DNA from 3 places in the Ruegeria sp. HKCCD7221 genome. Region 3 is predicted to be linked to each of the others. Evidence: riboswitches for the same ligand, from Rfam matches in the RefSeq annotation. Region 3 holds a riboswitch; each other region holds the start of a gene.
The links. A riboswitch is a leader RNA that binds a small molecule or an ion and turns the genes downstream of it on or off. The one in region 3 is predicted to bind cobalamin.
Positions count from the first base shown of each region.

Region 1 (7,423 bases), on a different contig from region 3:
CCACCAACGTCGAGATTCTGGGCGTCTACCCGGCTGCCCAGCCGCGCGGCTAGCAGCTTTTTCCAGCGGCGCCTGCCAAATCCGGTCAGATGCCATGCTGATGTCGTTCTTCCATCTCTCTGGCGAACTCGCTTAGGCGCGCCTGAAACCGACGCCGGAACCGGTTTTGACCCAGCCGGAGGGATTGCAGGAAAAGCCGGGCAGGCAGCGACTTGGCCGCGAGTGACATGTCCACTTCCAGCCGAGTGCGGCGCTGCGACAAGGCCATAAACTCGACGGTCGTCGTGCCGTTCAGTCCTTTTCCTGTTGCCTCGAACCGCATCTGTGATGGCGGATCGCATTCGGCCATCACAATCTCGACCTGCCGCGGTTTGCCACGCAGCCTGAATTCCGTTGTCCAGGTTGTTCCGGGGACCACGCCCATATGGCCGGTCAGGCGCCGCACTTCGATTCCCCGGCGCATCGCCATTCGTTCAAAACGCTCAAAATCAGTGACCATCTCGAACACGGCGTTGATCGGGGCTTGGATATCTTCACGCGCAGTGAATTGCATTTCAGTTCGCGGCTCTCTTACTTGTCAGCCCAGTATTTTGTCAGTCCAGCGTGTCCGCAAGCCAGTTTTGCAAAAGGAAATGTGCAATGGCACCTTTACGCGCAGGCAAAAGGTTTGGGTGTTCGCCTGCGAAGGCCTGCATCATCTCTGACTTGCTGACCCACATCGCGTCTTCAATCTCAACCGGATCAATTTTGATCTCTTTGGACAGCGCCTCACCCGCGCAGCCAAACATCAGCGACGCGGGAAAGGGCCAAGGCTGGCTGGACAGGTAAGAGACCCGGCCGACAGGCACGCCCGCCTCTTCCATGACTTCGCGCCTGACGGCGGCTTCCAGTGTCTCACCCGGTTCGACAAACCCGGCAAGCAGCGAATACATCCCCTCGGGCCAGCCCGGTGATCGACCGACCAGAACCGTTTCTCCGTGTGTGATCAGCATGATGACAACCGGATCTGTGCGTGGAAAATGGTGCCCTCCGCAACTAGGGCAGCTACGCTGCCATCCGGCCTGCGTCATTTCGCTGGCCGCGCCGCACCGGGCACAAAACCGATGCGTTTCGTGCCAGCCAATCACAGCCTTGGCCGAGGCCGCCAATTCTGCGTCACGCGGGGACAGGCGGGTCATAATGCGGCGCAGTTCGGCAAAGACGAACCCATTGGGCAGACCGGGATGCTGCTGCTCGGACCTGTCAAAGAAACCGCCGACCTGCGAGATATCCAGATCATCGGCGGCCCAGTTCGAAATATCGACGGCAAACACGGGCGCGTCGTCGGACAAGCCCAAAAATATCGGCTCATCCGTGATACCGCCGGGTCCGTTGTTCACCAGTTGATGCGTCATTGGAATGAAACCCAGCCGGTCCAGCGCCTCGCCCTGAACCAACAGCTTGCCACGCCACAGCAAAATGCACCGTGCCTCGGGATTCGCGCGCGCCAGCGCGATCTCATCTGCGTCTGCGCGAATATGCGCCGCACGATCCAGGCCAGAGCCACCAAACGTCACATGTTCCGCGTTTTTCATTGCAGTTCCTTCGGATTTTCCGCACAGGGCTGCCATGGCAGCCACGACGTTGCAACGGCTTTTCAGCTTCTTATGAAAAAGTTCCAGTGCCGCTGAAAAGCCTTAGCCTGACCTTGAAATTTGCACCTGATACGCTTTTTGTTGAAATTGATTAATAAAAAACTGCCAAAAGTAGAGTAGTGAAACCTCCCTCTTCCTTAATGACGGCGCAGATCCGGATATTGGCGACAACCGATCTGCACATGAATTTGACCGGATTCGACTATTATTCGGACGCTCCTGACCCTTCGATTGGCCTGAGCAGAACCGCAAGTCTGATCAAAGCGGCCCGAACGCAGGCCCAGTCTCAAGGGCACCTTGTCTTGCTGTTCGACAATGGTGACGCCCTTCAAGGTGCGCCCATTGGTGAAAGGGCAGTAGCGCAGACCGACAGCCGTCACATCCTGATGCAAGCCTTTGATGACCTTGGTTATGACGCCGGGGGATTGGGAAACCATGACTTTGGGTTCGGGCTTGAGGTACTGGACCGCATAGTCGCCCAAGCCACGTGCCCGGTCATTTGCAGCAATGCCACCAGAGCCGACCGCCCGGCAAGCTGGCAGGCGCATACGATTCTTGACCGGAACATCAAAATGCAGGGGCAAGATCTGGTTTTGAAAATCGGTGTGTTCTCTGTCCTCCCACCGCAGACAGCCAAGTGGGAAGCGCACCGCCTGCAAGGTGCCGTTTCGGTAGAGGACATCCTGACGTGCGCCCATCGAAAAACGCGGGAATTGCGATCCGGGGGATGCGATCTGATTGTGGCACTTGCCCATACAGGGCTTGGCGCCGCTGAACCCGCACCCAACCTTGAGAATGCGGTTATCCCCTTGGCAGCGGTGCCCGAAATTGATGCGATTATTGCTGGGCATTCCCACTTGACCCTGCCCGGCTCTGCTCATCAGGGTCTGAAGCATGTCGACCCACAACGCGGTCTTGTTCACGGAAAACCGGTTGTGATGCCGGGCGCGGCCGGTTCTCATCTGGGCATCATTGACCTGACGTTGCACCAAAAAGACGCGGACGGGTGGTCGATTGGGAACCAACATGTGGAACTGCATTCTGTTTCACCAGCGACGCCCGCGGCCCCGACGGAAGAGGACGCTGATCTGAAGCGTCTGTTCGCACAAGCACATAAAGAGACACGGTTGCACTCGGCCAAGCCTGTCGGCGAAACGCGTCAAAATTTGCACAGTTATTTCAGCTTCTGTGCGCCGGACAGGGGGCTTGCGCTGGTCGCGGCAGCGCAAGCCGCCGCGTTGCGCCCCTTCCTAAAAGGAACAACGCACGAGGACCTACCGGTTCTGTCAGCCGTATCGCTCTCGAAATTCGGAGGGCGCGCAGGGCCACGATCCTTTACCGACGTTCCGGCGGGTCAAATCCGGCTTCGCCATGTCAACGACCTGAACATCTTTCCAAACGAAATGCAGGCCGTCGTGGTTTCGGGCGCGCAGATTAGAGACTGGCTTGAGATGTCGGCTGGCGTGCTCAATCAAATGCACGCAGGTCAACAAATCGACCTGCGGAATTCCGCGCGCGCCGGTTACAATTTTGATATCCTGCACGGCCTTAGCCACCAGATCGACCTTGGTATGCCCGCGCGGTTCGACGCGGGCGGCAATTTGACGAATTCATCGCATAACCGCGTCAAGAATATTCGCCTTGCCGAGCACCCTATCGACGATCAGCAATCCTTTGTTGTTGCCCTCAACAACTACCGGGCCAGCGGAGGTGGGCATTTCCCCTTCGTAGACACCGCAAGGCAGATTCCGTTACCAGTTTTGTCGATCCAATGCATTGTTCGGGATTATGTCGCGGGCCGCCTTCCTGCGGATCCGTTGGCGGATGCGCCGCGGCCATTCACACTCAGACCGCTCTCCGGGGCGTTTGCGATTCTCAGAACCAGTCCCAAGGCGCAGCACCATTTAGCTGAATTGCAGACGTATAACCCGTCAGTCATTGGGCGCGATGACGATGGTTTTTTACTAATCCGGCTTACGCTGTGACGGGTTGTCATCCGCAAACGAAATGCATATATCCACCCCTGAGAGGTTGGCGCGGGCGAGCGCCTCGCCAACCTGGTCAGGTCCGGAAGGAAGCAGCCACAACGAGCCCCGCTTGGGTCGATGTCCAACCTCTCACTTCCCCCCAACATGCTTAAGGCTATTCCACGATCCGGCATGAACAAGCCCGCCGCCCTATCGGGAAGACAACCCTGCGTCTAAAGCGGTGACAAAGCCCGCTTGACTCGGACCGATTTCACCGGATAGCGATGACTTGATGGTTCTCGACCCGGCTTACCGGGAAGGGATGAAAAGGGAACACGGTGCGGTCCTGCCCCGGCGATGCCGAAACGGACCAATGCCGCGACTGCCCCCGCAACTGTAAGCGGTGAGCAATGCCGAGACACCACTGGCCCAACGGCTGGGAAGGTTGGCAAAGCGATGACCCGCAAGTCAGGAGACCTGCCATCTGACTGAAACCGAAACTCGGGCGGGGTGTCCGGGCAGGTCAAAGCCGCACAAAGCGACCTGACCCACGCCCCCCGTCCATCGCGCGGAGGGCGCACAATGATCTGGAAGACAAAAACGCACGAGTTTTCTGCAACGATTTGTCAGAAAACCGGCAAACCGTGTCCGGCCTTGGCAAGGATGGCACGTGCCATGGCGGACGCGATAGCAACAGCGCAGCCTGTCACAACCAAAGAGTTCGAGGTCGAAGGCAGCGGAGAGCTTTCGCATTGCGCAGAAGGGTGCACAGCACGGTTTCGCGCCCATTCAGATCTGATCAGGGTGTATTGTGGAACGGCCTCGGAAACCCCGACAACAAAGCTGGACGATTACGCCGACATGATGTTCGGGACCAGCCTGTCGGCCATGCCAACCGGAACGCTGTCCGATATGCCCTGCGCAATGCTCGAGGTTACAACCTTGGGACTGCGTCCCGCGGCTGGTGACCCACAACCAGCCATGGCGTGACGTCAAAGCCCGGTTGATGCCGGTGCCGTGGCCCAAGCCATCTGCGCGTCGGTTTCGACGGCGCACGGCCGGACCGCGCGCAACCGGCGCAGCGCCTTATCCGGGGCTTCACCGCCTTCGACCAGCAAGCGCAACACAATCATGCCGGACCGCCCGCATCCGCCCCGGCAATGAACCAAGACCCGTCCACCCGCAGACAGGACGCGGTGTGCATCGGTGCTGGCGTTTGGCCAATCACACCTTACGTTCGATGACGGTGCGCCAAAATCCTGCACCGGAAGATGAACCCAAGTGATTGCGCGGCTCTGCAGGTCGCGCCCGAGGTTGTGCGCTCCTGCGGCTTCCAACTCACCGGAGGTTGTCATCGAAATCACCATGACTGGGCGCCATTGCATGATCCGCTCAAGATCCCCGGCAAAGTCGCCGAGCCGACCTGGTATTTGCGCCAAGCCCAACAGACCGGACCGAACCGGCATTGAGTAAATTTCAAACCTGTCCAAGGTGCGCACTCTGCCCGAAGGAAATGGCTGGGCAAGCCGATACACGCCCACCCGAACCTGTATCCAATGCGCCGCAGTAATCCAAATCGAATTTCATCGCTCTCTGCGGTGGACGTGAGCGGCAGGGGTCACTACGCTGCAAAGCTGATACGAATCCGACAGAGCAGACATGACCGAAACACCAAGCCCCGCCTATCAGGTGCTCGCCCGCAAATACCGTCCTGAAACTTTTGCCGACCTCGTGGGCCAGGACGCCATGGTACGCACCCTGAAAAACGCGTTCGAGGCCGACCGGATAGCGCAGGCCTTTGTCATGACCGGCATTCGCGGTACCGGCAAAACCACCACCGCGCGGATCATTGCCAAGGGCATGAACTGCATCGGACCAGACGGTGAAGGCAAAGCGACAATCGAACCCTGCGGCCAGTGCGAACACTGCGTGGCCATCATGGAGGGCCGCCATGTCGACGTAATGGAGATGGACGCCGCAAGCCGCACCGGTGTGAACGACATTCGCGAGATCATCGAAAGCGTCCGCTATCGTGCCGCCAGTGCGCGCTACAAGATATACATCATCGACGAAGTTCACATGCTGTCGAACAGCGCGTTCAACGCTTTGCTCAAAACCCTTGAAGAACCGCCAGAGCATGTGAAGTTCATCTTTGCCACAACCGAAATCCGCAAGGTTCCGGTGACGGTCCTGTCGCGGTGTCAACGCTTCGACCTGCGCCGGATCGAACCCGAAGACATGATCGGCCTGCTGAAAAAAATCGCAACTGCCGAGAACGCTCAGATTGCCGAGGACGCCTTGGCGCTGATCACTCGTGCGGCGGAAGGTTCGGCCCGGGATGCGACCTCGCTGCTGGATCAAGCCATTTCGCATGGTGCCGGGGAAACCAGCGCGGATCAGGTGCGGGCCATGCTGGGGTTGGCTGATCGCGGGCGGGTGCTGGACCTGATGGACATGATCCTGCGCGGCGATACCGCCGGAGCGTTGACGGAGCTTGGCGGTCAATATGCCGAAGGTGCCGACCCGCTGGCCGTACTGCGCGATCTGGCCGAGATCACGCATTGGGTCTCGGTGGTCAAGATTACGCCGGACGCAGCCGAAGATCCGACAGTCTCGCCTGACGAACGCGCCCGGGGCGTCCAGATGGCCGAGGCCCTTCCCATGCGCATTCTGACCCGGATGTGGCAGATGTTGCTGAAAGCACTCGAAGAAGTTTCGGCAGCGCCCAATGCCATGATGTCCGCAGAAATGGCTATCATCCGGCTGACCCATGTCGCCGACTTGCCCACCCCGGAAGAGCTGATCAGACGTCTTCAGGACGCCCCGCCCCCTGCCCCGAACGGCGGGCCCGGCGGTGGAATGTCAGCGCCGACACAGGGCACCGTTCAGGCACATGCGCCAGCGGCACAATCCTACGCGGCGCCAGCGGGTGGTGGCGCGGGCGCACCCAGCGCGGCTTTGGCGCGGGACACACAGACCGCTCTGGCCCGGTATCCGACATTCGAACATGTGGTTGAACTGATCCGCACAAACCGGGATGTGAAACTGCTGGTCGAGGTTGAAAACGGCGTGCGTCTGGTTTCGTACCAGCCGGGGCGGATCGAATTTACTCCGGCCGACAACGCTCCGACGGATTTGGCGCAACGACTGGGGTCAGCGTTGCAACGCTGGACCGGAAATCGTTGGGCGGTATCGGTCGTATCGGACGGCGACATGGCGACAATTGCCGAAGTCAGGGACGCGGCAGACCTCGCCCTGCGCGCTGAGGCCGAGCAGCATCCGCTGGTTCAGGCGGTGCTGAAACAATTCCCCAAGGCTCGGATCAAAAGGATCGAAACGCCCGAGGAACGCGCCGCAAAGGTCGAAACCGAAGCCTTGCCCGAAGTCGAAGACGAATGGGACCCGTTCGAAGAGGACTGAACCCTTCGCGTAAAACACCCGAAATACTCCCGCACCCGCCACGGACCATCGGCTGACGCCGACAGCCCTGAGCGGACTTGGGCCCGGCAGCGCGGGCAAAGCCCGCGCTGCCGGGCCCAACGGGAGGAAAGGTCTTGCCAAAGACCTTGACGACAGGCGGGAGACCTACGGCCCTTGTGCCGCGCGGGTGCCGCCCGTATTTAGGCTTCAAACGGACTTACAGGAGAAACACGATGCTCAAAGGACTCGGCGGTCTGGGCGACATGGCCAAGATGATGAAATCCGCACAGGATTTGCAGACCAAGATGACCGACATGCAGGAAGAACTGAACACCATCATGGTTGTCGGCGAATCTGGTGCCGGGCTGGTCAAGGCCACCGCCACTGCAAAAGGCGAGCTGA
Region 1 covers NZ_WPZE01000006.1:42,552-49,974, forward strand. Annotated here, with positions in the region: gene GOX73_RS14765 (prephenate dehydratase) at 1-53, shown strand, start outside; gene GOX73_RS14770 (SRPBCC family protein) at 86-553, opposite strand; gene nudC (NAD(+) diphosphatase) at 594-1,574, opposite strand; gene GOX73_RS14780 (bifunctional 2',3'-cyclic-nucleotide 2'-phosphodiesterase/3'-nucleotidase) at 1,775-3,619, shown strand; RNA gene ffs (signal recognition particle sRNA small type) at 3,659-3,757, shown strand; cobalamin riboswitch at 3,878-4,101, shown strand; gene GOX73_RS14790 (hypothetical protein) at 4,184-4,591, shown strand; gene GOX73_RS14795 (dual specificity protein phosphatase family protein) at 4,594-4,986, opposite strand; gene GOX73_RS14800 (DNA polymerase III subunit gamma/tau) at 5,261-7,021, shown strand; gene GOX73_RS14805 (YbaB/EbfC family nucleoid-associated protein) at 7,255-7,423, shown strand, end outside.
Region 1: it holds a riboswitch for cobalamin, as region 3 does, so the genes downstream of both, GOX73_RS14790 (hypothetical protein) here and GOX73_RS12930 (DUF1636 domain-containing protein) in region 3, are expected to answer to the same signal.

Region 2 (7,423 bases), on a different contig from region 3:
CCGCAATATCGGCAAAAGCGACCTGTTGCTGAACAACGCCACGCCGCAGGTCGAGGTTGACCCCGAAACCTATGAGGTCCGCGCCGATGGCGAGTTGCTGACCTGCCAACCCGCCGAGGTTCTGCCCATGGCGCAACGCTATTTCATGTTCTGAGGCATGCTGCGTTGCAGCATATGCAGCGCAGCCATGACCAAACATCTACTACAAAACGAGGCCGACATGACACATCATGAAGACCAAGGGAGGACCAACAAATTTGAAGGTCCACATGGCACATTCAGCACCGCAATCCAGCCCGCGCGTTTCGCTACCCGGACTGATCGCATCCTTCGGGACGTCGATCTATTCGTTTCTTATCCGGATGGCAGACGCACAAACGCGCGTTCAGCAGATCAGATTTCTTCAATCCCTCAGCGACGAAGACTTGCGCAAGCTCGGGTTGACACGCGACCGGATCCCACACCGCGTCTTCGCGGATTCAATCTGGCTTTGACACGGCTTTTGGCAGGGGGGGCAACCGCATGACCGCCCTTCTCTGCACGGCACGGCAGTATTCCGACCATACGCATGGTGACCCCGCCGACCACCTGTCACTGACTTATGAAGACCGCTTTCTGCGCCGCAAGGTACTGACCTGTGAAAGCGGTGAGCAGATTCTGATTGATCTGTCACAAACAACCTCGCTAGATCATGGCGGTGCCCTGATCCTTGACGACGGGCGCGAGGTCGAAATTCAGGCCGCGCCAGAAGCGTTGCTGGAAGTCACGGCCCCCGACCTGACCCGCATCGCGTGGCATATCGGCAACCGCCACACACCCTGTCAGGTCGAAGCGGACCGCCTGCTGATCCAAATCGACCACGTCATCCGCGACATGTTGCTGAAAATCGGCGCAACGGTGCGTGAGGTTCAGGAACCCTTTACCCCCGAAGGCGGTGCTTATGGCCACGGCAGGACCCATGGCCACGCCCACTGACACAGATATCCTGACGCTGACCCAATGGCTCTCGCCTGCTTATCCGGTGGGAGGGTTCGCGTATTCGCACGGTCTGGAATGGGCGATCGAGTGCGGCAGCGTTGCCAACGCCGCCGACACAAAGGAGTGGGTTGCCGATGTGATCGAATACGGCTCTGGCCGGAATGACTGCATATTTCTTTCAGCCGCGTATTCGGCACAGACCACCACCTCCTTGTCCGAGGTGGATCAGGCTGCGCGCGCATTCTGCGCCTCGTCCGAGCGGTTGATGGAAACTCGACTGCTGGGAGAGGCGTTTTGCGGCATAACCGCAGATGTCTGGGCGGTGGAGCTGGGCACCCTGACCTACCCGGTCGCCGTGGGATACGCTGCACAGCGACAGGGCTTGCCGCTCGCCCTGACGGCCCAGATGTACCTGCAGGCCTTCATGTCCAATCTGGTCGCGTGTGCGACGCGTTTGGTACCGTTGGGTCAAACCGAAGGGCAGCGAATGATCCGCGACCTAACGCCTTTGTGTCAGCATATGGCGACGGGCGCTGTGACCTTGGGGCTGGATGATCTGGGGTCGACGGCGTTTCTGACAGATGTAGCGTCGATGAAACACGAAACTCAATATTCAAGGATGTTCCGAACATGAGCAAAATGAACGGCCCCCTGCGCGTGGGCATCGGTGGTCCTGTTGGCGCAGGCAAGACAACTCTGACCGCCGCCCTGTCCGAAGCGCTGCGCGACAGGGTATCCGTTGGCGTGATCACCAACGACATCTACACCCGCGAAGATGCCGAGGCGCTGATGCGGATGCAAATCCTGCCGCAGGACCGGATCATCGGCGTCGAAACCGGCGGCTGCCCGCATACGGCCATTCGCGAGGATGCCTCGATCAACCTTGCGGCTGTTGCCGAGATGCAGGCGCGTCACCCCGACGTCGAGGTCGTTCTGATCGAAAGCGGTGGCGACAACTTGTCTGCCACGTTCAGCCCGGAACTGGCGGACGTTACGCTCTATGTGATCGACGTGGCCGCGGGTGAAGAGATTCCGCGCAAAGGCGGTCCTGCGATCACCAAATCGGACGTCCTGATCATCAACAAGACCGATCTGGCCCCGCATGTTGGCGCGTCGCTGGAGGTGATGGACCGAGACGCAACAAAGATGCGCAACGGTCGCCCATTCGTGTTCACTTCGCTGCGGCATCGCAAGGGCGTGGATCAGGTCGTTGACCTGCTGGCGCAAATCGGGGGGCTGAATATTCCCGTCGCCGTGACCGAGGGGGCCGCCTAGCGCAGCCCCCTGGCAATGGAAGCTCATCGCGAGACTGCAGGCAAACTTTTCGACCTAGACAAAAGTGCCTTCGTCACTTCGTGTCCCTTGCTGTTTTAAACAACAAAAGAAAAACAAAAACCGACCCGATCGAGGTGGTAACAATACCCACTGGCAGTTCCTGAGGCGCAAGCAACAGGCGGCTGAGGATATCTGAACCGGTCAGCAAAGCCGCCCCGACGATGGCGGCAGCGGGCACAAGACGGTTGTGCAAAGGTCCAGCGATCCCACGTGCGATATGGGGCACCATGAGCCCCACAAAACCGATAACCCCCGCAACCGAAACAAAAACGGCGGTCGCAAGTGCCGCAACAAAAAACATGCGGAACCTCAATGCCTGTACCGGAACGCCCAGCGTCGCTGCCGTCAAGTCGCCGGTCAAAAGCGCATCCAGCCAGCGACTGCGCCACAGGGCATACATCAAGATCAGAAACATCCCGGCGCAGACCAGCGGAAATGTCTCCCATCGGGCCAGACCCAGTCCACCCAGCATCCAGAAGATGACCGAGTGCGCGGCGCGACTGTCGCCCGCAAATATCAGATAGTTCGTGATCGCCGAAAACAGAAACGAAACTGCCAACCCCGCAAGGATCAGCTTTTCCGGCGCACTGGTGCGCAACCCGTGAACCAGTGCCAGCACAATTCCCGACGCGACAAGCCCGCCACAAAATGCAGCCAGCGGCAGCGTCCAGAATCCCAGGATGTCGCCGGTCACCGTAATGACGAAAACCGCACCCGCCGCCGCACCCGACGAAAGGCCGAACAGGAAGGGATCAGCCAAGTCGTTGCGTGTTGTGGTCTGAAGCACTACGCCAACAACGCCCAGCCCTGCACCGATCACGGCCGCAAACAATGCACGCGGCAAGCGAAGGTCAAAGACAATGCGGTGCAGCGGCGACACCTCGCCATCCGCCATGCCGGTGCCCAGCATCACCGCATCCAACGCAACCGCGGCTGGAATTTGCGTCGTGCCGTAAATGGTCGAAACCAGCAAAAGGGCGGCCACAACAACCGCCCCCAGCAAGAGTGTCAGGCCAAAACGGCCCATATTAGTTCAGGCCCGGGTGCATCGCGTCGGCCATTTTCGAAATCGCCGCGATATTTGCGGGTCCGGGAGTCAGTTCTTCGTAACGTAGGCCAATCCAGCGCTCGTTCCTGACCGCGTCGGTCTGCGACATCACGGGGTGTTCCTGCAGAAACTTGAACGTGTCTTCCGCGCCGTTGCCGGTCTGATAATCCAGCAGCACCAGAAATTCGGGGTTCGAAGCTGCCACAGCTTCCCACGAGGTGCGGCCCCAGCTTGTGTCCATGTCATGAGTGACATTCGCACCACCAGCTGCAGCGATCATCGCGTCAGGGATGGCGAATTTACCTGCGGTAAAGGGCGCGTCGGCTGGTCCATCCAGCAGGAAAACACGGGGTTTTGGCAGGTCCGCAGTCTGCGCCTGGATCGCTGCCAGTTCCTCTTTCCAGCCGGAAACCAGAGCCTCGGCCTTGTCTTCAACATGCATGACCTTGCCCAGACGAAGCACATCATCAAACAACAGGTCCATGCTGGCCTCGGGACGGTCCTTGTCCAGATGCACACAGCTTTCCGTTAGGATCATTGTCTTGATGCCAAAGGGTTCCAGCGTGTCGGGCGTCACGTCGCCCCCCGGCTTCATCCCATAGTACCAACCCGCGAAGAACAGGTCAGGCTCTACCGCCACAAGGTTCTCAACAGTTGGGTATTTCGGCGCAAGCTCGGGGATGTCACCGCGCAGCGTGTCAAACTCGGGGCTGGTCTTGTACCAGCCGGTGATGCCGGTCAGACCCACGATCTTGTCCTGCAGACCCAACGCAAAGGCCATGTCGGTCATGTTCATATCATGCACAACCAGACGCTCGGGCTGGGTGTCGAACACCAGCGGCGCACCGCAATTATCAACCGTGACTTCGTGCGCGACGGCACCACCTGCCAAAACGGTGGTCAACGCCACAGACAAGATCTGTTTCATTCAGAAATATTCCTATTCATAAGTTGTTATCGAGGTTTTTCGGATATCCAGCGCCCGGATCACGCGCCCTTCGTGGTGAAAGCACAGGTAATCGACGCCAAACGTGTCACTAACCCTGTCCGGGGTCAGCACATCGGCGACCAGCCCAAAACCGGTCAGCCGTGTATCTTTCATCAATGCCACATGAGTGGCAAATTCTGGGATCATCACCAGATCATGCAGGATCATCACCACAGTGATACCCAGTTCAGCGACCAGCGAAAGCATCCGCCCCTTCGTGTCTGGATCCAGATGGTTGGTGGGTTCGTCCAGAAACAAAAGCGTAGGATTCTGGGCCAAAGCACGGGCGATATGCGCGCGCTGGCGTTCCCCCCCGGACAGAAAGGCCATCTTTTTTTCGGCCAAAGCACTAAGCCCGGTAAGGCTCAGGATTCTGACCAGATCCGCGGCGTGTTCCTCGGCAGAGCGGTCTGCACGGATCGGAATCTGGCCCAGCGCCACATAATCCCGCAACAGCAACCTGCCATCCGGGAACTCCTGCTGACTGACCACGGCGATCGTCCGCGCCCGATCCCGTGCGGACATCTGTTTCAGGCTGCGTCCGTTGACCAGAACATCACCCTGATTCACCTCGTGCGCGCCGCATAACAGATTCAAAAGCGTCGTCTTGCCTGCCCCGTTGGGCCCGGCAATTGCAAGGATTGCGCCATCGCATAATGTGAATGAGACCCCCTGCAGCAGTATATCGCCACTAAGAACCTGATGGGTCAGATCACGCGCAACCAAAATAGCTGGGTTGGTCATGGACACACCCCTTTTTGAATTTGGGGCATGCGGGACAGTGTCTTTGTGAACAGTTTTTCCGGACGCTCGGTCGCATTGGTCCAGCCATCTGCGCTGTTTTGGTATTGGTGGGCAAACTCAGTCAGTGCCTGGATATCCTGCGTATCAAGAATGTCACCAAAAAGGTACTGCGCTTTATCGACTGCCTGAAATCCAACAATCACAGGCCGCGCGCATCCAGCCATGCAATCGACCATGCGGATGGAAAAACCATTTGGCAAACGATCGAACAGCGCGTCGGACAAGCCCTGCGCGTGGGCCTCTCCCTGGCACGTTTTGCAGATGAGAAGAAAATGGTCAGGCGCTGACGGCATGGGTTCCTCCGCCAGCTTCAAAGCGCGGGCAGACAGTGCCGGAAATGTAAACACGATGTGCTCGTGCCATCAAAGCCTCCTTTCAGGACGCCCCGCCCCGAGTTGGTTAACATTTGATGGCAGGTCTCCTGACTTGCGGGTCGATGCTCGGCCATCCTTCCCGGCACTTGGGCCAGTGGGTTGTTGGCGTCGCTCACCGCTTACAGTTGCGGGGGCAGTCACGGACTTGGCGCCAAATGGCGGCCTCACCGTATTCCCTTTTCATCCCTTGGGCGCACCATCGGGAACCATCATCCGAACGAGTGCCCAAGATCACATGTCAGGTCAACGACAATATTGTGGCAGCCAATCAATTTTTGGCAGACGCAAAACCCCATTGACCAATCCAAAGTATAATTGTCCTACACCCCGCTTCGCGACCGCCATCCCGTGAGGCTGAAACCGGCAAACAAAACCGCGGCCACGCAGACGATTGAGGGACCCGCCGGTGTGTCAAACACATAAGCTGAGCGCAGTCCTGCTACGGCCGAGAAAGCCCCGATTGCCGCGGCAATCAATGCCATCGTTTCCGGAGATCGCGCCAGGCTGCGCGCGGCCGCCGCCGGAATGATCAGCATCGCGGCAATGAGCAACACGCCTACAACTTTGATCGCGACAGCAACCGTAACCGCCAGTGACAAAGTCAGGATCAACTGCTCGCGCTTGGGGTCGAACCCGGTGGCGTAGGCCAATTCTTCGTTCAGCGTAGCGGTCAGCAGTTGCGACCATCGCCATACGATCAACGCGACGACCAGCGCGGCCCCGCCCCAGATCACGACAAGATCGGTGCGCGAAACTGACAGTATGTCACCAAAAAGATAGGCCATCAGGTCGATGCGAATGCCCGACAAAAACGACACCGCGACAAGGCCAAAGGCAAGCGACGAATGCGCCATAACTCCAAGAAGGGTATCCATGGCATAACCGCGACCGGACAGCAATGTGACGGCCAACGCCATGATAAGCGCGACAACCAATGCGCCCAGAAAGACCGACATCTGGAAAGCCAGCGACAGCGCAACACCTAGGATCGCAGCATGAGCGGTGGCATCGCCAAAGTAAGCCATACGCCGCCAGACCACAAAACACCCAAGGGGGGCGGCTGCAATTGCCACGCCAATACCGGCGAGCGTTGCCCGCGTCATAAAATCATCAAGCATTATTCTGCCGCTTCGTGAGAGTGGTCGTGGTTGTGATCATGTTCGTGGCGATACAGGGCAAGCGCGCCACCGGTGCCTGTTCCAAACAGGGCGCGGTATTCTGGTGCCGAAGCAACCACGGCAGGCGACCCCTCGCAGCAGACATGACCATTGAGGCAGATCACCCTGTCCGAAGCACTCATCACAACGTGCAGCTCGTGGCTGATCATCAGGATGGCGCAACCGGTTTCCTGTCTCACCGCCTCGATCTGCTGGTAAAAACTGGCCGAGCCTCGCTGGTCTAGACCTTGCGTGGCTTCGTCCAGCAAAAGGATGTCGGGACGATTGATCAAAGCCCGCGCCAGCAATACGCGCTGAAACTGGCCCCCGGACAGTTGGGACATCTGGCGCTTCAAAAGATCCGGCACACCTGCCGCCGCCAGCGCCGCAGCGCAGTCATCTTTTGAAACACGGTGCGTCAGACGCATGAACCTTGCAACCGAGATCGGCAATGTCGGGTCAACATGCAGTTTTTGCGGCACATAGCCGATTTTCAGCCCAGGCTTCCGGGAAACATGGCCAGCAGAGGGATTTGTCGCACCGATGATGGCCCTAAGCAGACTGGTTTTGCCCGATCCGTTCGGGCCAACGATGGTGACGATCTCACCTGCCTCAATCGCCATATCCACATTTTGCAGAACGGTGTTCGCACCGTACCTTACGCTGAGTTTTTCAACGGTGATCAGGGTCATTTCTACGCCTTTTCGGTGCAGTCGGGGCAAAGCCCTTCGGCTTCTAC
Region 2 covers NZ_WPZE01000003.1:93,454-100,876, reverse strand. Annotated here, with positions in the region: gene ureC (urease subunit alpha) at 1-154, shown strand, start outside; gene GOX73_RS09575 (hypothetical protein) at 270-494, shown strand; gene GOX73_RS09570 (urease accessory protein UreE) at 523-975, shown strand; gene GOX73_RS09565 (urease accessory protein UreF) at 941-1,612, shown strand; gene ureG (urease accessory protein UreG) at 1,609-2,253, shown strand; gene GOX73_RS09555 (iron ABC transporter permease) at 2,327-3,340, opposite strand; gene GOX73_RS09550 (ABC transporter substrate-binding protein) at 3,342-4,289, opposite strand; gene GOX73_RS09545 (ABC transporter ATP-binding protein) at 4,302-5,093, opposite strand; gene GOX73_RS09540 (DUF1636 family protein) at 5,090-5,446, opposite strand; cobalamin riboswitch at 5,547-5,753, opposite strand; gene GOX73_RS09535 (iron chelate uptake ABC transporter family permease subunit) at 5,848-6,645, opposite strand; gene GOX73_RS09530 (metal ABC transporter ATP-binding protein) at 6,645-7,376, opposite strand; gene GOX73_RS09525 (Fur family transcriptional regulator) at 7,379-7,423, opposite strand, start outside.
Region 2: it holds a riboswitch for cobalamin, as region 3 does, so the genes downstream of both, GOX73_RS09540 (DUF1636 family protein) here and GOX73_RS12930 (DUF1636 domain-containing protein) in region 3, are expected to answer to the same signal.

Region 3 (7,423 bases):
TCAGATAATTCCGAAGATACTCGCAAGAATTGATGGCATCCGGAAATGATATCTCAATGTCTCTGATCCCCTCGCCGTCACTACCTTGCGCAGGGCTATCTCGCACTGGATGAACCTGCACTTCACTCTGCACGCCTCTTACGACCCAGTCGTAAGTCCTAGATGGATCGACACCAACCAGACTTAGACGGTTTTTCCAAGTCTGAAAGAACCTTGGGGTTCCATTCGAAGCTATCCTTGTCCAACCAACGAGGTTTTTTTGGACCAGATTTCACATCTAGACCGAGCTCCTGAATCGCTGAATACGCAAGATTAATTGCAGTCGAAGTTCCTACATGCGAAGCGTGACTTGGTGAGTGTTTCTCGAAGGTTTGCCCTTGGCTTGGATGCATTGACCAAGGCGATACGCTTTCGGTGATTATGCTGTCTGCGAGCTTATGAATCGCATATATCGTGCTCCTGTCGGTCCATGCTTTCGCTGCTAGTGCCAATGCAGTAGGCATGACATCGCGATGAGTGAATTTCTCAAAATATCCCTTCTTACGAAACACGTTTTCAAAGATTTCCTCGCGCTTTTGAGCGTCATCGGCAAGCTCAAAGCAACCGGATGGAGGATTGTATTTGTTAGGAAAGCCTTCAAGTATCAGAATAGCAGCGAATATTAGCAGAACTGTATTATCGATGTCAGCGTAGTCACCTTCCAACAACAGAAGTTTACCAAGTTCTTCTCCTTCGCGAATCTCATCCGTCCTGGCGCAGGTCTCAGGGTGCAAAGATTCGAACAACGCCTTTCCAGCAAATCGATATCGCCCTGATGGGTCATCGATCAATTCGGCGAGCCAACCTACTTCTTCACAAATAGCAAGAACCAAATCAGCGTCATCAGGATGGAAAACCAGAAAACTACAATACGTCGGCATCAAGGCGCAGTCCTAATTGATTCAATGCATCAATACGATGTGATCGTCTGTTTGAAAACTCAATCGGAGATGGTGCGGTAGCTTCAGTGTTGCGTGAAGCCTGACTTCAGCCGGTCACAACATCCTAGACCGCGAGAACAGGCGCTTGGATACAAACGAACCAAAGCGGAGGATATAAGGCGGATATTCAGGAGGATACACTTCCATTAAGCAATTGGTTTACAACAAATTTATTCGCCGCCTTCCAATCCGGTACTCGCCTCCATTTTATTCTAAATCATCGACTTAGCTCTGTGGTGCTCGAGTTTAGCACGTAGGCAATAGTGCCCTCCCCGCGCCTAAGCCCATCAAGAAATGGCATTTTTGTTCCCGTAGGCCTTACCCTGCTTCTGTTGCTAGAAAAGCGATCCTGCCCACAGGAGGACCGCTGCGCGCCCGGTGGACAAGCGCGCGGTGGCAAGGTGACGGACTTCATGAATAACTAAACGGCGTTGCGACCCTGAGGGACGACCTCGTACCCTGGCTCTTCGGGTTCATCGTCTTCCATCTCGGGCGGAAACCCTGGGGCGCTGACATCCAGCCCAGTCGCATCCTCCAGGCGCCGGATGATGTTCGGCGAAAGCTCCCGCTCTCCGTAACGTGCGATGGCGTCGTCAAAAATGCGGATCATCAGCGGGTTCATTTCAAGCGGAACACCGGCGCGGTCTGCCACCTCCTGAAACAGACCGATGTCCTTTTTCACAAGGTCCATTGTGAATGAGATATCCCGCGATCCGTTCAAAATGACCTGGCTTTCTGTCTCATGGACAAAGGATGTACCCGAAGAGATCTTGATGGCCTCATACGTGGTATTCAGGTCCATACCGGCAGCCTTGGCGGTAACCAATGCTTCGGCGCAGGTGATCAGATTCGCCGTGGCCAGATAGTTTGTCAGGACCTTCAGCACCGAGGCCGAGCCGAGATCACCGGTGTGCAGGATGCGCCGGCCCATTGTCGTCAGAAATGGCAGGATACGCTCAAAGGTATCCCGGTCACAGCCCGCAAAGATCGAGATGTTACCCGTCGCAGCGCGGTGGCACCCGCCCGACACAGGGCAATCAACCGCTGCGCCCCCGCGCTCGATAACAAGGGCACCTAGCCGTTTGACCTCGGCCTCGTCGGTGGTCGACATCTCCATCCAGATCTTGCCGGTAAGGACATTGGGCAGCATCTCTTGCATCACCGCATCCGACGCGGCGGGTGATGGCAGGCAGGTAATGACGGCATCGCTGTCGCGCATCAACTGCGCAGGGCTTTCGGCGGCCTTTGCACCCTGCGCAACAAATTCAGCCACCAGATCGGGATTAAGATCATGCACGGTCAGGTCGATCCCGTTGCGAAGCAAGGATCCCGATAGTTTTCCACCCACATTGCCCAGCCCGATAAAGCCTACCTTCATGCGACATACCTCTCTTGTTTAGGACATGGCAGCATGACGCTTGCCCCCAAGTCATGCCGCCCAGCGACGCTGTCAGGTCGCTTTTTCACTCTGGTAGCGCAGATATCTGCGAGTCGCTTGACAATCCCCTGCCGGGTGCCGCATGTCCGATCCGTTGGTGTCCATCTGAGGATGGATGAAAAGGGAATGTGTCAGCGGATCTTCCGTGAAACACAGCCGCCCCCGCGACCGTGACCGGAGAGGGTGCCCAAAGCCACTGGCCAAAAAGGTCGGGAAGGCGGGACATCTGACAGGGCTATGCCCCGATATCCGCAAGCCGGGAGACCTGCCAACGCCCGAAGATGTAACCGGACGGGGTGTTCCGGTGTCGGGTCCATGTCGCAACGCGTGGCCCGCATGAGACCCCGTCCCCCACAAAGAGGATTTGGGGGGATGAGAGACGTGACCGAAACTGCACCAGTCGAGCTGCTGGTCTGCACCACCTGTCGCCGAGGACTACCCGTCGACGACGACGCGCAGCGGCCCGGCGCATTGCTGCACAAAGCCCTTGAACAGGCCACGCTGCCAGAGGGCGTTGTCCTGAAAGCCGTAGAATGCCTGTCGAATTGTGATCAGGGCTGTTCCATCGTTCTACGCGGTGGGCCCGAACGCTGGACGTTCGTGTATGAGCACCTGAATGAAAGCGACCATGTCGAAACCATCGTCGAAGGTGCGACCAAGTACCTTGCGACCGAAGACGGCTTAGTCAAATGGCGCGAACGCCCCGAACATTTCCGCAAAAACTGCGCGGCCCGCATTCCCCCGATTGGAGCCCAGAAATGAGCAACTTGGAAAAACTCCCCGTCACCGTGATCACCGGCTTTTTGGGCTCGGGCAAAACAACTTTGGTTAAGCACCTGATGCAGAACCCGCAGGGCAAACGTCTGGCCGTGGTGGTCAATGAGTTCGGCGATGTTGGCGTCGATGGCGACATCCTGAAATCCTGCTCGATCCCGGATTGCCCGGCAGAGAACATCATGGAACTGGCGAACGGCTGCATCTGCTGCACCGTGGCCGACGACTTCATCCCGACCATCGAAGCTCTGATGGCGCTTGAGCCGCGTCCCGATCACATCCTGATCGAAACATCTGGCCTCGCCCTGCCCAAGCCGCTGCTGAAGGCGTTCGACTGGCCCGATATCCGTTCGAAAATCACCGTCGATGGCGTGATCGCGCTGGCCGATGCCGAGGCTGTGGCTGCCGGTCGCTTTGCGCCGAATGTCGAGGCCGTGGACGCTCAGCGTCTGGCCGATGACTCGATCGACCATGAAACGCCCCTGTCCGAGGTGTTTGAGGATCAGATTTCCTGCGCCGACATCATCCTGCTGACCAAGCCGGATCTGGCCGGTCCCGAAGGCGTCGCCAAAGCGCGCGAGATCATCGCCGCCGAGTCCCCTCGCCCGCTGCCTGTGGTTGAGGTTGCCGAAGGTGCCGTGGACGTCCGTGTTGTGTTAGGACTTGAAGCGGCTGCCGAGGATGACATGGATGCGCGCCCCAGCCATCATGACGGTCACGACGACCACGAACATGACGATTTCGAAAGCATCATCGTCGAACTGCCCGAACAGGCCGACCCGGCCGATCTGGTGGCCAAAATCGAACGTCTGGCGTCTGAACTGAACATCCTGCGCGTCAAAGGCTATGCCGCCGTTCAAGGCAAACCGATGCGCCTGCTGGTGCAGGCCGTGGGCGCGCGCGTGCGTCATCAGTATGATCGCCTTTGGGAACCGGATGAGGCGCGCCGCTCGCGGTTGGTCGTCATCGCCGAGCATGACGATATAAAGGAAGCTGAAATCCGTGATATCCTTGTGGGTGTGAAAGAGGCCGCCGAGTAAATCATGCACGTCGTCTTCCGCGAAAGCCACGGGCTCGAGGAATCCGAGACCCCGACCGATCTGGGCCAAAGCCCGGCGGATTTGGTGGTGCTGTCTTTTTCCGACAGCGACCTTGGCGCTTTTGCGGCGGGCTGGCATCGTGGCGGAGGCCCTGAGGGGCGGATGCCGACCCTGCGGCTGGCCAATCTGACGGCGCTGAAACATCCTCTGTCCGTTGACACCTATGTGGAGCAGACGTTGGAGGGTGCCAAGGGTATCCTGATCCGCCTGATTGGCGGGGTGCCCTATTGGGCCTATGGCTTGCAACAGGTTCTGGCGCTGGCGCAGGCCAAAGGAATTGCTGTGGCCGTGCTGCCCGCCGATGGGCGCGAGGATACGCGGCTGGATGACTATTCCACCCTGCCCGTCTCGACCCTGCGGCGCTTGGCACATCTGTGCGACACGGGGGGCGAGGTCGCAGCACAAGCCGCTTTGGCGCAGATGGCGCTGGCAGCGGGGTTGTATGCGGGTCCGGTGATGGGGGCCAAGACCATCCCCGACTGCGGTGTTTGGTGCCCGGATCGCGGCGTGATCCCGGCAGAACAGGCGTTTTCCGGCCATGCGAAACGCGTTGTGGTCAGTTTCTACCGCGCCTATCTCACATCCGCAGACACCGCCCCCGTGGCGGCCCTGATCCGCAGCCTGCGTGCGCGCGGGTTTCAGGCTGTGGGCCTGTTCGCCCCCTCGTTGAAAGCCCCCGCCGCCGCCGACTGGCTGCGCGACACCATCGTATCGCTTTCTCCGTCGGCGATCCTCAACGCCACGTCTTTCTCGGGAAAGGGCGCCTCTGGTACCTCGCCCTTGGACGCAGCGAATGTCCCCGTGTTTCAGGTCGCGCTGGCCACCTCGCGCCGCAAAGCCTGGGCCGAGGCGGAACGAGGTCTGTCCCCCGCCGACCTTGCCATGCATGTCGTTCTGCCCGAGGTGGACGGGCGGATCAACGCAGGCATCGCCTCGTTCAAGGAACCGGGCAAGCGTGATCCGCATCTGGAATATTCCCGCTTTGCCCACCGGGCCGAGGAGGAACGGATCGAAGCTATCCTTGACCGCGTCACCGGCTGGCTGAATCTGCAGGACAAACCCAAATCCGATCGGTTGCCTGCGCTGGTGTTGTCCACCTATCCCGGCAAAGACTGGCAGATGGCCCATGCGGTTGGTCTGGACGCGCTGGCCTCGGCCGAGGCGATGCTGCGTGACCTTCGGGCCGAGGGCTACGATACCGCGCCCGCCGAACCAATTGCCGATACGCTTCTGGACGCGCGCATTTCATGGCCACTGACTGAGTATCAAACCGCACTGGCGGACCTGCCCGAACAACTGCGCACCGACCTGCAAACGGTCTGGGGCGCACCCGAGGATGATCCCGCCTGCACTGACGGCGCATTCCACTTCACCGCCCTGCGCCGGGGCAAAGCTCTGGTCGCGCTGCAACCCGAACGCGGCACGCCGGAACTGCGCGATGACGACTACCACGATCTGTCGCGCACCCCGCGCCACAGCTATGTCGCGTTTTACCTGTGGCTGCGCAAAAGCCTTGGCGCCGATGCGCTGATCCATATCGGCGCACATGGCACGCTGGAATGGCTGCCGGGCAAGTCGGTCGCCCTGTCGGACAAATGCTGGCCCGAGGTTCTGATCCGCGATCTTCCGGTGATCTACCCGTTCATCGTCAACGACCCCGGCGAGGCCGCGCAGGCCAAACGCCGGATCGGCGCGGTTACGCTGGGCCACATCCCACCCGCGCTGAAGGAAAGCGGCACACCCGACCGGATGGTGCGGCTGGAATCCCTGTTGGACGAATTCTCGAACGCCGACGGTCTGGACCCCAAGCGCCGTGACCGGCTACAAGAGGATATCCGGGATGAGGCGCAGGCCATCGGGTTGGAAAGCGATCTAGGGTTGGATCAGGCCACCTGCACCGCCGAGGCAATCACCCGCATCGACCGCTTTGTCTGCGACATCAAGGAAAGCCAGTTTGGCGACGGTCTGCACATCTTCGGCCGCGTGCCAGAAATCACTGGCGGTTTCGATCCCGCGCCCTCGGCCCAATCTGAACGAAGCGCTCTGATCGACGCGCTGGCCGGAAAGCGGATCGAAGCTGGGCCGTCCGGTTCGCCTTATCGCGGGCGCTCGGACGTGCTGCCTACGGGCCGAAACCTCTATACCACCGACCCGCGTTCGGTCCCGACCCGCGCGGCTTATGCGCAGGGCGTCAAACTGGCCGAGGAGCTTGTGCGGCGACATTTGCAAGAGGAAGGCGATTACCCAAAAGGCCTAATCGTTGACCTTTGGGGGTCAGCCACCATGCGCACGGCGGGTGAGGAATTCGCCATGGCGCTGCATCTGCTGGGCGTCAAACCGGTCTGGGACAAGGGCTCGGAACGGGTCTCTGGTATCGAGGTTCTGCCAATCACCGACCTCAGCCGTCCGCGTCTGGATGTGACATTGCGGGTCTCGGGCCTGTTCCGCGACGTGTTCCCGACGCTTTCGGCGCTGTACGGTCAGGCGGTGCGGGCGTTGTCGGCGCGGGACGAGGCCGCTGACTGGAACCCTTATGCCGGTCACGAACCCGCCGCCCGCGTCTATGGCCCCGCGCCTGGCAGCTATGGCGTGAACATGACGCAATTGTCGGAAATCTACACCGACGAAGCGCGCGCGCAGGCGGGCGAGGCATGGCTGGACGCCAGTTCCTACGCGCTGGAAGGCGAGCATATTGCGCAAGACAAGGACGGCATCACCCAGCGCGTCGCCAAAGCCGACAGCTTTGTTCACCTACAGGACCTGACGGAAACCGACCTGCTGCTGGCCAATGACTACGCCACGCACGAGGCCGGGTTCGCCGCCGCCAAGAAGATTACCGGCGGCACGGCGCAGCTCTATCATCTGGACAATACCAACCCCGACACCCCCCGAGCGCGGACCCTGCCCGAGGAAATCAGCCGCGTCGTCCATGCCCGCGCCGCCAATCCGGGCTGGATCGCCGGGATGCAACGCCACGGATTCCGTGGCGCAGCCGAGATCGCAGCGACACTGGATCATATGGCCTCATTCGCGCATCTATCTGGCACGGTCGCACCGCATCTGTTCGACCTCTACCACGATGCCACGCTGGGCAACGAAGACGTCGACGCCTTTCTGGCCGAGGCCAACCC
Region 3 covers NZ_WPZE01000004.1:374,064-381,486, reverse strand. Annotated here, with positions in the region: gene GOX73_RS12940 (hypothetical protein) at 159-923, opposite strand; gene GOX73_RS12935 (NAD(P)-dependent oxidoreductase) at 1,402-2,358, opposite strand; cobalamin riboswitch at 2,497-2,706, shown strand; gene GOX73_RS12930 (DUF1636 domain-containing protein) at 2,791-3,180, shown strand; gene cobW (cobalamin biosynthesis protein CobW) at 3,177-4,232, shown strand; gene cobN (cobaltochelatase subunit CobN) at 4,236-7,423, shown strand, end outside.